3 regions of the Pseudomonas sp. RSB 5.4 genome follow, and region 2 is predicted to be linked to each of the others. Evidence: predicted binding sites of a transcription regulator. Region 2 holds the regulator's gene; each other region holds the start of a gene.
The links. The regulator FliA, encoded in region 2, starts transcription of late flagellar genes. The targets are predictions, from matches to a motif close to CTAAAGTTTNNNNNNNNNNNGCCGNTAA.
Positions count from the first base shown of each region.

Region 1: V9L13_RS16380 (methyl-accepting chemotaxis protein) is a predicted target of FliA. The motif match lies at 1,155-1,182, and genes of this name have one in related genera.
Region 3: V9L13_RS14255 (methyl-accepting chemotaxis protein) is a predicted target of FliA. The motif match lies at 1,221-1,248, and genes of this name have one in related genera.

Region 1 covers NZ_CP146986.1:3,631,342-3,636,001, reverse strand. Annotated here, with positions in the region: gene clpB (ATP-dependent chaperone ClpB) at 1-377, shown strand, start outside; tRNA gene V9L13_RS16400 (tRNA-Asn) at 675-750, shown strand; tRNA gene V9L13_RS16395 (tRNA-Pro) at 760-836, shown strand; tRNA gene V9L13_RS16390 (tRNA-Lys) at 842-917, shown strand; tRNA gene V9L13_RS16385 (tRNA-Pro) at 1,015-1,091, shown strand; gene V9L13_RS16380 (methyl-accepting chemotaxis protein) at 1,253-2,878, shown strand; gene V9L13_RS16375 (NAD(P)/FAD-dependent oxidoreductase) at 3,020-4,318, opposite strand; gene V9L13_RS16370 (DUF3094 family protein) at 4,382-4,555, opposite strand; gene V9L13_RS16365 (MOSC domain-containing protein) at 4,607-4,660, opposite strand, start outside.
Region 2 covers NZ_CP146986.1:120,430-125,089, forward strand. Annotated here, with positions in the region: gene flhF (flagellar biosynthesis protein FlhF) at 1-1,011, shown strand, start outside; gene fleN (flagellar synthesis regulator FleN) at 1,125-1,955, shown strand; gene fliA (RNA polymerase sigma factor FliA) at 1,952-2,692, shown strand; gene V9L13_RS00535 (chemotaxis response regulator CheY) at 2,859-3,230, shown strand; gene V9L13_RS00540 (protein phosphatase CheZ) at 3,248-4,036, shown strand; gene V9L13_RS00545 (chemotaxis protein CheA) at 4,072-4,660, shown strand, end outside.
Region 3 covers NZ_CP146986.1:3,153,686-3,158,345, forward strand. Annotated here, with positions in the region: gene V9L13_RS14250 (helicase HerA-like domain-containing protein) at 1-1,206, opposite strand, end outside; gene V9L13_RS14255 (methyl-accepting chemotaxis protein) at 1,393-3,282, shown strand; gene V9L13_RS14260 (glycosyltransferase family 1 protein) at 3,919-4,660, shown strand, end outside.

The DNA of each region.
Region 1 (4,660 bases), 2.7 Mb from region 2:
GTGACCGTGAGGCCCAGCGTGCAGCGGTGATGGACGCGCTGACGTCGCACTTCCGTCCCGAGTTCATCAACCGGGTCGACGAAGTGGTGATCTTCGAGCCATTGGCGCGGGATCAGATCGCGGGCATCACCGAGATCCAGTTGGGCCGTCTGCGCAGTCGTCTGGCCGAGCGCGAGCTGAAGCTGGAACTGAGTCCGGAAGCGATGGACAAGTTGATTGCCGTGGGTTACGACCCGGTTTATGGCGCACGTCCGCTCAAACGTGCGATCCAGCGCTGGATCGAAAACCCGTTGGCGCAGCTGATCCTGTCGGGGCATTTCCTGCCAGGCGACACGGCAACCGGCAAAGTGGTCAACGACGAAATCGTTTTCGACTGAGCCTCAACGCCAATGAAATAAGGAAGGCCTCGCTTTGCGAGGCCTTTTTTTCGTTAGGCTGTTGAACTCTAAGGAAAAGGCTTGTAAAGTGCGCCCCGCAGTCAGTCACCGGCAGCGTTTCAACCCACTGGGTTGAAAACTGAAATAAGTTGCAAATCATTAACTTGAAAGCAATTTAGGGGGTTGACAGAGGTGTTCTAGGTTGTAGAATAGCGCGCCTCAGACACACGAACGCAGCGATGCGAAAACGATGTCGAGAAGCTTCAAGTTTCACTGTTGTAAATTGAAATATGTAGTTCCGTGATAGCTCAGTCGGTAGAGCAAATGACTGTTAATCATTGGGTCCCAGGTTCGAGTCCTGGTCACGGAGCCAATTTCAAGCCGGGGTATAGCGCAGTCCGGTAGCGCGCCTGCTTTGGGAGCAGGATGTCAGGAGTTCGAATCCCCTTACCCCGACCATTTTTGGGTCGTTAGCTCAGTTGGTAGAGCAGTTGGCTTTTAACCAATTGGTCGTAGGTTCGAATCCCACACGACCCACCATTTTTGAAACCAGTTAGCGCTGGGATCGAATCTTAAGATCAGAGGCCAAAAGCGCTGATCGAAGAAGGCGATCTTTGAAAGGTCGCCTTTTTTTTACCGGGGTATAGCGCAGTCCGGTAGCGCGCCTGCTTTGGGAGCAGGATGTCAGGAGTTCGAATCCCCTTACCCCGACCATATTGAAAATCCTCGTATCGAAAGATACGGGGATTTTTTTTGTCCTCGCGAAAGACAATTCCCTTCAAGTCATCGTACAACTTGCCGATAGCCCGCTAACGAGAGGGGACTGCCGCTGTTCGCCCCTTCAATCTGGCCAATACAAGAATAAGGGCGTCCTCATGTTGCTTCGTCAGTTGAATATTGCTCCACGTGCCGCACTGGGTTTTGCCCTGATCGCGGTACTGGTGGCGTTGCTTGGGGTATTTGCCTTGGGGCAGATGTCGAGCATCCGTGACAGTGAGGTCGCGGTAGAGAGCCAGTGGCTGCCGAGCATTCGCGGCGGCGACGAGATTCGTGAGTTGATGCTGCGGATCCGCACGATTTCCCTGCGCATGGCACTTGATCAGGATCCGAAGAACATCGCGACTTACCGCAGCCAGATGGACACCCGCGACAAAGAGCTGAGCGAGAAGATCGCCGCCTACGACAAACTGGTCACCACGCCGGAAGGCCAGCAGCTCTATGACCAGTTCAAAAAAACCTTTGCCGCATATCGCACCGGCATCGCGCAATCCTTCACCCTGGCCGATCAAGGCCAGCGTGACGCACTGACCAAACTGCTGCTGATTGATATGAAAACCGTGGTCGACGGCTCCGGCAAGCAACTCAATGACCTGGCGGATCTGTTCGCCAGACAGGTGGCCGCTGAAAGCCAGAAATCCGCTGACCACTATCAGACCTCGCGCACCATCGTCAGTCTGTTCATCGCGCTGGCGGCGCTGGCCACGGTGGCCCTGGCCATGTTGCTCACCCGCAGCATCGTCCGTCCGCTGAGCAGCGCTGTCAGCGCTGCCGAAAGCGTGGCCCGGGGCGATCTGACCCGACCGATCGAAACCCACGGCAACGATGAGGTCAGTCGTTTGCTCAAGGCGCTGGCGACCATGCAGCAGAACCTGCGGGAAACGCTGCAAGGCATCAGCGGTTCGGCCACGCAACTGGCCACCGCTGCTGATGAGCTGAATGCGGTGACGCTCGGCAGCACACAAGGTCTGCAGCAGCAGAACAACGAAATCGAACAGGCCGCCACGGCGGTCAATGAAATGACCACGGCCGTTGAAGAAGTCGCGCGCAACGCGGTGTCGACGTCCGATGCCACCCGTCAATCCAGTGAGTCGGCGCAACTGGGACAGGCGCGGGTCAGCGACACCGCATCGGCCATCAATGCGCTGGCCAGCGACGTGCAGCACACCGGCGAGTTGGTGCAATCGCTGGCCAACCAGTCACAGGACATCGGCAAAGTGCTGGATGTGATCCGTGCCATTGCCGAGCAGACCAACCTGCTCGCGCTCAACGCCGCCATCGAGGCGGCCCGCGCAGGGGAGAGCGGACGAGGTTTTGCGGTGGTCGCCGATGAAGTGCGGGCGCTGGCCTATCGCACCCAGCAATCGACGCAGGAGATCGAGCAGATGGTGCAGGGCATGCGCAGTGGTTCAAGCCTGGCGCTGGATTCGATGCAGGCCAGTGCTGCACGGGCCACGACCACGCTGGCGTTGGCCGAGCGCGCCGGGGAGGCGCTGGAAACCATCACCGCGTCAGTGCATGAGATTCATGAGCGCAATCTGGTGATCGCCAGTGCCGCCGAAGAGCAGGCGCAAGTTGCGCGGGAAGTGGATCGTAACCTGGTGAACATTCGCGACCTGTCGGTCCGTTCGGCAGCGGGCGCCGATCAGACCCGCGCGTCGAGTCACGAACTGTCGCAACTGGCCAACGCGCTGCAAGGTATGGTGCGGCGCTTCCAGCTCTGATGAACAGAGATCGATTGCTGGATTTGTGAGCTGCGCAAAACAATTTGGGAGCGGGCTTGCTCGCGAAAGCGGTGTATCAGTCGACATGAATGTTGAATGACACGACCTCTTCGCGAGCAAGCCCGCTCCCACCGTTTTAGATCAATGCAGTTTCAAGCGCGGCTCGGTGCCGCGACCGATCTTGCTGCCCAGCATCAGCATCGCCGTGCGGAACGGCCCGTACAGCGCCATCTGGTGCATGCGGTACAGCGACACGTAGAACATCCGCGCCAGCCAGCCCTCCAGCATCACACTGCCCGTCAGGTTACCCATCAAGTTACCCACAGCGGAAAAACGCGACAGCGAAATCAGCGAGCCGTAGTCGGTGTATTTGTACTCCGGCAGGGTCTTGCCTTCGATGCGCAGCTTGAGCGACTTGGCCAGTAACGAAGCTTGTTGGTGCGCGGCTTGCGCACGCGGTGGCACGTTGCGATCCGAACCCGGTTGCGGGCACGCGGCGCAGTCACCGAAGGCGAAAATGTTTTCGTCGCGGGTGGTCTGCAACGTCGGCAGCACTTGCAGCTGATTGATACGGTTGGTTTCCAGACCGTCGATGTCCTTGAGGAAACCCGGCGCGCGAATCCCGGCGGCCCAGACTTTCAGGCTGGCCTTGATCACGTTGCCATCGGCGGTGATCAGGCTGTCGGCGGTCACTTCGCTGACCGAAGCGTTGGTCATCACATTGACCCCGAGTTTCTCCAGGGTCTTGTGCACCGGGCTGCTGATGCGCTCCGGCAGGGCTGGCAACACCCGTGGGCCGGCTTCGATCAGGGTGATGTGCATGTTTTCCGGTTTGATCCGGTCCAGACCGTATGCCGCCAGTTCGTGTGCGGCATTGTGCAGTTCTGCCGCCAGCTCGACGCCCGTGGCGCCGGCCCCGACGATCGCCACACTGATCTGCTCGATCACATCGGTCTGCCCGGCATGCGCGCGCAGATAGTGGTTGAGCAGTTGCTGGTGAAAACGCTCGGCCTGTTTACGAGTGTCGAGGAACAGGCAGTGCTGCGCCGCGCCCTGGGTACCGAAGTCGTTGGTGGTGCTGCCGACACTGATCACCAGCGAGTCGTAGGCCACTTCACGAGCCGGTACCAGTTCCACGCCGTTCTCGTCGTAGGTGGCCGCCAGCTGGATTTTCTTCTGCGCGCGATCAAGCCCGCTCATGCGCCCCAGCTGGAACTCGAAGTGGTTCCATTTCGCCTGGGCAACATAGTTGAGTTCGTCTTCGGAAGAGTTCAGCGATCCGGCGGCCACTTCGTGCAGCAGTGGTTTCCAGATGTGCGTGAGGTTCGCGTCGACCAGCATCACACTGGCCGTGCCGCGCTTGCCCAGAGTCTTACCCAGACGGGTAGCCAGCTCCAGACCGCCGGCGCCGCCGCCGACAATAACAATACGATGGGACATAGGGATAACTCGCAAGGTTTTTAAAGGAAATCGGTGCGGTTACCCGAGCGAGCGCGAGGCAGCTCATAGCGTCAGGTAACTGATTAATCGGCTCAGCAAGCCCAGACCAATGGTCACTGCCAGTACCAGCACCAGGAGCATCCACGGCCGGAAAGGCCGGCGCTCGACACGGTGTTGGGACAACTGCAGGTACTCTTCGACATGCTTCTGGTCTTCGGGGTTCAGGCGGCTGGTCATAAAGGCCTCGTCAGGTAGACGTTGCTGAAGGTGGGGAAGCTACAGCGGTTTTTAACCCGGGTTGAATGCAGCATAGCCACTGGCCGGAACCGGTTCGACAGAAAC
Region 2 (4,660 bases):
AGCGAACCGACTTACGCCGCCCCGGCGCGTCCGGCGCCAGCGCCTGCCCAGTCGTCCGCCGGCATCGATCCGCGTGCGCTGGATTCGATGCGTTTCGAATTGAACAGTTTGCGTGAGCTGATGGAAGTGCAGCTCGGCACCCTGGCCTGGAATCAGCTGCAAGGCAGCCGTCCGGCACAAGCCAATCTGTATCGCCGTCTGCAACGTATCGGTCTGTCCGGACCGTTGTCGCGCGACCTGTTGGCGATGATCACCGACATCGAAGAACCGCGTCAGGCCTGGCGCATGCTGCTCGCGCACCTGGCGCGAATGATTGCCGTGCCAGAAGTCGAGCCGCTGGAAGAGGGCGGGGTGATTGCCATGGTCGGCCCGGCCGGCATGGGCAAGACCACCACCCTGGCCAAACTCGCGGCGCGCTACGTGCTCAAGTACGGCGCGCAGAATGTTGCGCTGGTCAGCATGGACAGCTTCCGCATCGGCGCCCAGGAACAACTCAAGACCCTGGGGCGGATTCTCAATGTGCCGGTTACGCACGTCGATCCGGGCCAGTCGCTGGTGCAGGCACTCGACCCGCTGCTGCGCAAACGCGTGGTGCTGATCGATACCGCCGGCCTGCAGGCCAGCGATCCGGCACTGCGCATGCAGCTGGAAAGTCTGGCCGGGCGTGGCATCCGTTCAAAAAATTATCTGGTGCTGGCAACCACCAGCCAGAAACAGGTTCTAACCGCCGCTTATCACAGTTACAAGCGTTGCGGGCTTGCCGGCTGCATCCTGACTAAACTGGATGAGACGGCCAGCCTTGGCGAAGTGTTGAGCCTGGCGATCAGTCATGAACTGCCGGTCGCCTACCTGACCGACGGCCCACGGATTCCGGATGATCTGCATCTGCCGCGCCGTCATCAATTGGTCAGCCGCGCCGTCAGCGTGCAAATGCAGGAAGAACCCAGCGAAGAAGCCATGGCTGACATGTTCGCTGATATCTACCACAGCCCGACCAAGCAGGTTGGCTGAGGTAATGAACAGTTTTTGTACCTACATCGATGGTCTGCCATGCATTGTTCCGGTTGAGAACGCGCAGCCAGTAATGTGGCCTCCGTCTATGCAAGACAAGGTAAAGAAATAACATGGGCAGCATGCATCCCGTACAGGTGATCGCGGTGACCGGCGGCAAAGGTGGCGTCGGCAAGACTAACGTGTCAGTGAACTTGTCTCTGGCGCTGGCAGAGCTTGGCCGTCGGGTCATGCTGCTGGACGCCGATCTGGGGCTGGCGAACGTCGACGTTCTGCTGGGACTGACCCCCAAACGCACTTTGGCCGATGTCATCGAAGGCCGCTGTGAGCTGCGCGACGTGCTGTTGCAGGGCCCCGGCGGGATCCGCATCGTGCCGGCCGCTTCCGGCACCCAGAGCATGGTGCACCTGAGCCCGGCACAACACGCCGGTCTGATTCAGGCCTTCAGCGACATCGGCGACAACCTCGATGTGCTGGTGATCGACACCGCTGCAGGTATTGGTGACTCGGTAGTCAGTTTTGTCCGCGCCGCGCAGGAAGTGTTGCTGGTGGTCTGCGACGAGCCGACCTCGATCACCGACGCCTACGCGCTGATCAAACTGCTCAACCGCGACTACGGCATGAACCGCTTCCGCGTGCTGGCCAACATGGCGCAGAGCCCGCAGGAAGGGCGCAACCTGTTCGCCAAGTTGACCAAGGTCACGGATCGCTTCCTCGACGTCGCCTTACAATACGTCGGCGCGGTGCCGTACGACGAAAGCGTGCGCAAGGCAGTGCAGAAGCAGCGAGCGGTCTATGAAGCCTTTCCGCGTTCCAAGTGCGCGCTGGCGTTCAAGGCGATCGCGCAGAAGGTCGATACCTGGCCGCTGCCTGCCAACCCGCGTGGCCACCTGGAGTTTTTCGTCGAGCGCCTCGTGCAGCAAACGGCAGGGCCTGTGCTATGACCGCCAGCGGTATGAACTACTACAAGAAGTCGGCACGTGACGCGCAGTACGAGTTGATCGAGCGTTACGCGCCACTGGTCAAGCGCATTGCCTATCACCTGCTGGCGCGCTTGCCGGCGAGTGTGCAGGTTGAAGACCTGATTCAGGCCGGGATGATCGGCCTGCTCGAAGTCTCGACCAAATACGACGCCAGCAAAGGCGCCAGTTTCGAAACGTACGCGGGCATCCGGATCCGCGGCGCGATGCTCGACGAAGTACGCAAAGGGGATTGGGCACCGCGCTCGGTTCACCGCAACACCCGTATGGTCAGTGACGCAATTCGGGCAATTGAAGCTAAAACCGGCCGTGACGCTAAAGATCACGAGGTTGCGGCCGAACTCCAATTGAGTCTCGACGATTACTACGGGATTTTGAATGACACCCTGGGCAGCCGGCTGTTCAGTTTCGACGACCTGTTGCAGGACGGCGAACACGAAGGGCTGCACGAGGATGGCGCCAGTGCTCATCTTGAGCCGTCACGCGATCTGGAAGATGAACGCTTCCAGGCGGCGCTGGCGGACGCGATTGCCAATTTGCCGGAGCGTGAGCGACTGGTGTTGGCGCTGTACTACGACGAAGAGCTGAACCTCAAGGAGATCGGTGAAGTCCTTGGCGTCAGTGAATCGCGGGTCAGCCAGTTACACAGCCAGTGCGCGGCCCGTTTGCGGGGGCGTTTGGGGGAGTGGCGAGCGCGCTGAAGGCAGTGTGGGGACACTGCGAACGAGGCTGGTGCGGTGATGAACGGCACCGGTCTTGCTCTGTTGTGCTCCAGACAGTCTTCGAGTGCTGCGCCGATTGATTGAAGTGGCGCGTCCAGGTGCTGGGCGCGTTTAAGACTGCTTGGAGGTCGAATTGAACAAAGACATGAAAATCCTCATCGTTGATGACTTCTCAACGATGCGGCGGATCATCAAGAACCTGCTGCGGGATCTTGGGTTCACCAACACCGTCGAGGCCGACGATGGCACTACCGCCATTCCGGTGCTCAACAGCGGCAGCATCGACTTTCTGGTAACGGACTGGAACATGCCGGGCATGACCGGTATCGACTTGCTGCGCCACGTGCGTGCCGATGAAAAACTCAAGCATCTGCCGGTGCTGATGGTGACCGCTGAAGCCAAGCGCGAGCAGATCATCGAGGCCGCTCAGGCCGGTGTGAACGGCTACGTGGTCAAACCTTTCACGGCTCAGGCGTTGAAAGACAAAATCGAGAAGATTTTCGAACGCATCGGCTGATGACGCGCGGGGGAGCTATGGAGCATAACGAATCTTCACAGGGCGATTTCGAGTCGACCCTGAAAAAACACGCGGTCGAACTGGTCGAGAGCCTTGAAAAAGGCAGGTTCGGCGACGCTGTGCAACTGATCCATGAGCTCAATCAGACCCGTGACCGCGGCCTGTATCAGGAAGTGGGCAAGCTCACACGCGAACTGCACAGTGCGATCGTCAATTTCCAGATCGATCCGCACATGCCGCAGGCCGAGGAAGTGTCGCAAATCACCGACGCCACCGAACGCCTGGGCTATGTGGTCAAGCTGACCGAAGCCGCGGCCAACCGCACCATGGATCTGGTGGAAAGCGCCACCCCGGTGGTCAATGGCCTGGCTGAAGAAGCCCAGGCCCTGAGCACCGATTGGGGCCGCTTCATGCGTCGCGAGGTCGGGGCTGAAGAGTTCCGCGAGCTGGCGCGCCGGGTCGACGGTTTTCTGTCACGCAGCAGCACGGACAACCGTGCGGTGTCGAGCAACCTCAACGACATCCTGCTGGCTCAGGATTACCAGGACCTCACCGGTCAAGTGATCAAGCGTGTGACCCAGCTGGTCACCGAAGTCGAAAGCAATTTGCTCAAACTCGTCCTCATGGCCAGTCAGGTTGACCGCTTTGCGGGCATCGAACACGACCGTGCCGCGATGCTTGCAGAAAAAGATCCACAAAAACATCTCTCGCAGGGTGAAGGTCCGCAGATTCATGCCGATAAACGAGAAGACGTTGTGTCCGGTCAGGACGATGTGGACGATTTGTTATCCAGCCTTGGATTTTGAGTTTAGGTTTTTAGACCTGTAGGAGCACCCCATTAATGAGCTTCGGCGCCGATGAAGAGATCCTTCAGGATTTCCTGGTTGAGGCCGGCGAGATTCTTGAGCAACTGTCCGAGCAACTGGTCGAGCTGGAAAGCCGCCCGGATGACGCAGATCTGCTCAACGCAATTTTTCGCGGTTTCCACACTGTAAAAGGGGGCGCCGGCTTCCTTCAGCTCAATGAGCTGGTGGAGTGCTGTCACATCGCCGAAAACGTGTTCGACATCCTGCGCAAGGGTGAGCGTCGCGTTGATGCAGAACTGATGGACGTGGTGCTTGAAGCACTGGACGCGGTGAACAGCATGTTCAGCGAAGTCCGTGAGCGTGCACCGATCACTGCTGCAACCCCGGAACTGCTGGCTGCGCTGGCGCGTCTGGCCGAACCGCAATCGGCGGACGAAGCCCCGGCTTCGCCAGTGGCCGAGATGATCGAAGAGCTGGTCGTCGAAGGCGATTCCGGCGACATCACCGATAACGAATTTGAACAGCTGCTGGATTCGCTGAACGCCGTCAAGGCTGAAGCCGAAGCCCCGGCCGCTGCTGCACCTGCGCCAACTGCCGATACGGCAGCGAGCGATGAAATTACCG
Region 3 (4,660 bases), 3.0 Mb from region 2:
CAGCATCGTGCGCTCGGTTTCGCTCAACGGCCCGATCCGCGATTGCGGCGGTGCCACCAACACCCGCTGGACCATTTCCGGTGTTCCCTTCTCGGCAAGCGAACCGACCAACGCTTCGCCGATGCCGAGCTCCGTCAGCACCGACAAGGTGTCAAACGCCGGATTTGGCCGAAAACCATCCGCCACCGCACGCAGGGATTTCTGTTCCTTGGCGGTGAACGCGCGCAAGCCGTGCTGGATCCGCAGACCGAGTTGCGCCAGCACGCTGTCCGGCAAATCACTCGGCGACTGAGTAACGAAATACACCCCGACGCCCTTGGAGCGGATCAATCGCACCACTTGCTCAAGCCGGTCCTGCAACGCCTTGGGCGTATCGCCGAACAACAGGTGCGCCTCATCGAAGAACAACGCCAGCAGCGGTTTGTCGGCATCGCCGCGCTCCGGCAACTGCTCGAACAACTCGGCCAGCAGCCACAGCAGAAAGGTCGCGTAGACCTTCGGCGCTTCGTGGACCAGGCGGCTGGCATCGAGCAAATGAATGCGCCCACGGCCATCGGCGGCCGGTTGCAGAATGTCTTCCAGTTGCAGCGCCGGTTCGCCGAACAAGGCTTCAGCGCCCTGCTGCTCCAGGGTCGCCAGCCGACGCAACAGCGCCTGACTGGAACCGGTGGTCATCAGCGCGGCGTCTTCGCCGAGCAGCTGCGGATTGTCCTTGAGGTGATTGAGCAGCGCCTTGAGGTCTTTCAGGTCCAGCAGCAACAGGCCTTCGCGGTCCGCTACTTTAAAGGCCGCGTACAGCGCGGCCTGCTGGCTGTCGGTCAGCTCCAGCAGGCTGCCGATCAGCAACGGGCCCATTTCACTCAACGTAGTGCGCAACGGATGACCGGATTCGCCGTGAATGTCCCACAACGTCACCGGATAGGCCTGCGGCTTGTAATCGAGCCAAGGCATGCCGGCGATGCGCTCGGCGACCTTGCCCTGCGGATTGCCGGCAGCACCCAGCCCGCACAGGTCGCCCTTGATGTCAGCGGCGAACACCGCGACGCCGGCATCACTGAATGCTTCGGCAAGACGCTGCAAAGTCACGGTCTTGCCAGTCCCGGTCGCACCGGCGATCAGCCCGTGGCGGTTCGCCAGGCGCATGGCCTGAGCAATCGGTTGCCCCGCCAGATCGGCGCCGATAACGAGTTGCGATGTGTCAGGCATTTTGTCACCTATGGTTAATCTTTAATCCGGTATGGCCGATAGATAAAGGCGAGAACCTGACTGAAAAGTCGGTCGGACATTTCCCTAAGGAGAGTCGGAAATATCAGTTTGTTTCACCCTTGCCCATATTGCGCGCCTTTATAAAAGCACGCCCAGGACATTAAGACCTTAGCGGAACCCCAAGCCATGAACAAAAATCTGCGCTTCAGCCATAAAATTTTGCTTGCCGCCGGCCTCATCGTCATCGCCGCTTTCGCCTCGTTCACGCTGTACAACGACTGGCTGCAACGCAACGCGATCCGCGCTGACCTGAACAACTATCTCAACGAGATGGGCGAAGTCACTGCCGATAACATCCAGACCTGGCTCAACGGGCGCATTCTGCTGGTCGAGAACGCCGCCCAGAACATCGCCATCAATCCGGAACCCGCCAACGTCGCCAGCCTGCTGGAACAGAAATCCCTGACCTCGACGTTCATGGCCACTTACCTCGGCGATGCCACCGGTCACTTCACCATCCGCCCGGACGTGAAGATGCCGGACGGCTTCGATCCACGGGTGCGCCCTTGGTACAAAGGGGCCGAGAGCAGCAGCGCGTCGACCCTGACCGAGCCGTACATCGACGCCGCCACCGGGCAGTTGATCATCTCCATCGCCACCGCCTCGAAAAAGGCCGGCCAGAGCGTTGGCGTGGTGGGCGGTGACCTGAGCCTGCAAACCCTGGTCGACACCCTCACCGCCCGGGACTTCTCCGGCATGGGCTACGCGTTCCTGGTCAGCGCCGACGGCAAGATCCTGGTGCACCCGGACAAGGCGCTGGTGATGAAGTCGCTGAAAGAAGCCTATCCGCAGGACACCCCGCGCATCAGCAGCGACTTCAGTGAAATCACCGTCGATGGCAAGACCCGCATCGTCAGCTTCACCCCGATCAAAGGCCTGCCTTCGGTCAACTGGTACATCGGTTTGTCGGTGGACAAGGACAAAGCCTTCGCGATGCTCAGTGAGTTCCGCACCTCGGCGGTGATTGCCACGGTGATTGCGGTGGTCATCATCATCGCGCTGCTGGGCATGCTGATTCGCCTGCTGATCCAGCCACTGCACGTCATGACCCGCGCCATGGAAGACATCGCTGACGGTGAAGGCGACCTGACCAAGCGCCTGACCATCGTCAATAACGATGAATTCGGTGTGTTGGGTACCGCATTCAACCGTTTCGTCGAGCGTATTCACGGCTCGATCCGCGAAGTGTCTTCGGCCACCGGGCAAGTCAACGAGGTCGCGTTGCGCGTGGTCGCGGCGTCCAACTCGTCGATGTACAACTCCGATCAGCAAGCCTCGCGCACCAGCAGCGTCGCCGCCGCGATCAATCAGTTGGGCGCCGCCGCCCAGGAAATCGCCCGCAACGCCGCGCAAGCTTCGAACCAGGCCAGTGACGCCCGCGGCCTCGCCGAAGACGGCCAGCAAGTGGTGGATCGCAGCATCAAGGCGATGAATCAACTGTCGAGCATGCTCAGCGCCTCCAGCAGCAACATCGAGTCGCTGAACAGCAAAACCGTGAACATCGGGCAGATTCTGGAAGTGATCACCAGCATCTCCCAGCAGACCAACCTGCTGGCGCTTAACGCGGCGATCGAAGCGGCGCGGGCCGGTGAGGCCGGACGCGGCTTTGCCGTGGTCGCCGACGAAGTGCGCAACCTGGCGCACCGCACCCAGGAATCGGCGCAGCAGGTGCAGACCATGATCGAGGAGCTGCAGGTCGGCGCCCGTGAATCGGTGAGCACCATGAGCGACAGTCAGCGCCACAGCCAGGACAGCGTGGAAATCGCCAACCTCGCCGGCGAACGCCTCAACAGCGTGACCCAGCGCATCGGCGAAATCGACGGGATGAACCAGTCGGTAGCGACCGCGACCGAGGAGCAGACCGCGGTGGTCGAGTCGATCAACGTCGACATCACCGAGATCAACACGCTGAACCAGGAAGGCGTCGAGAACCTGCAGGCGACGTTGCGCGCGTGCTCGGATCTGGAACAGCAGGCTTCGCGGCTGAAGCAGTTGGTCGGTAGCTTCAGAATTTAAGGCGCTGCCACTGGCCTCTTCGCGAGCAAGCCCGCTCCCACATTGGATCTTCGGTGTTCACACATTGTGAGTTCCACCAAAAACCACTGTGGGAGCGAGCCTGCTCGCGAAGGCATCCTGTCAAACACCACAACCCCTCGCAGACACTCCCCCCCCCCCCGCGCATATCACCTACAACACCCTGTTCTCCCACATTGGATCTGTGTCGTTTGCAGATCCCCGTGGGAGCGAGCTTGCTCGCGAAGGCGTCCTGTCAAACACCACACCCCCTCCCTGACACTCCCCCCGCGCATATCACCTACAACACCCTGTTCTCCCACATTGGATCTGTGTCGTTTGCAGATCCCTGTGGGAGCGAGCCTGCTCGCGAAAGCATCTTGTCAAACACCACAACCCCTCCCTGATACTCCCCCCGCGCATATCGCCTACAACACCCTGTTCTCCCACATTGGATCTGTGTCGTTTGCAGATCCCTGTGGGAGCGGGCTTGCTCGCGAAGGCGTCCTGTCAAACACCACCCCCCTCCCTGACACTCCCCCCGCGCAATCCCGACCGAACATCTATTCTGGATAAAGGTCAACCAAGGGAGAGCAACACAGCGGAGGGTTCGTCATTGTGCACATCGCCGACATCACCATGTTCTACGCCCCGGCCAGCGGCGGCGTACGCACCTATCTGGACGCCAAGCATCGTCGGCTGGGCGTCAAACCGGGCATTCGCCACAGCCTGCTGATCCCCGGCGCACACTTTAGTGAACACGATGGCGTCTACACGGTGCCCGCGCCTGCACTGCCGTTTGGCAAAGGCTATCGCTTCCCGCTGCGTCTGGCGCCGTGGCGCAATGTCCTGCAGGATTTGCAGCCCGACCTGATCGAAGTCGGCGACCCGTACCTGACTGCCTGGGCAGCGCTGGATGCACGACGCCAACTGGATGTGCCGGTGATCGGCTTTTATCACTCGGATCTGCCGCTATTGGTCAGCAACCGCATGGGCCATTGGGTCACGCCGAATGTCGAGGCGTATGTCACCAAACTCTACGGCAATTTCGACCGGGTGCTGGCGCCGAGCCAGGTCATGGCCGACAAACTCACCGGGCTGGGGGTGCGCAATGTCTTTGTGCAGCCACTGGGGGTGGATCTGCAAACCTTTCACCCCGACGCCCGCGACAACGGTCTGCGCGCCGAACTGGGGATTGCCGAAGACACCCGTCTGCTGATCTTTGCCGGGCGCGGCTCCAAAGAGAAGAACCTGCCGGTGCTGCTCAAATGCATGCGACGCCTCGGCCCGCGCTATCACCTGTTGCTGGTCGGCTCATCGATGCCCGCCGTGGTCCCGGACAATGTCAGCGTGATCGACGGGTTCTGCCCGGCCGCCACCG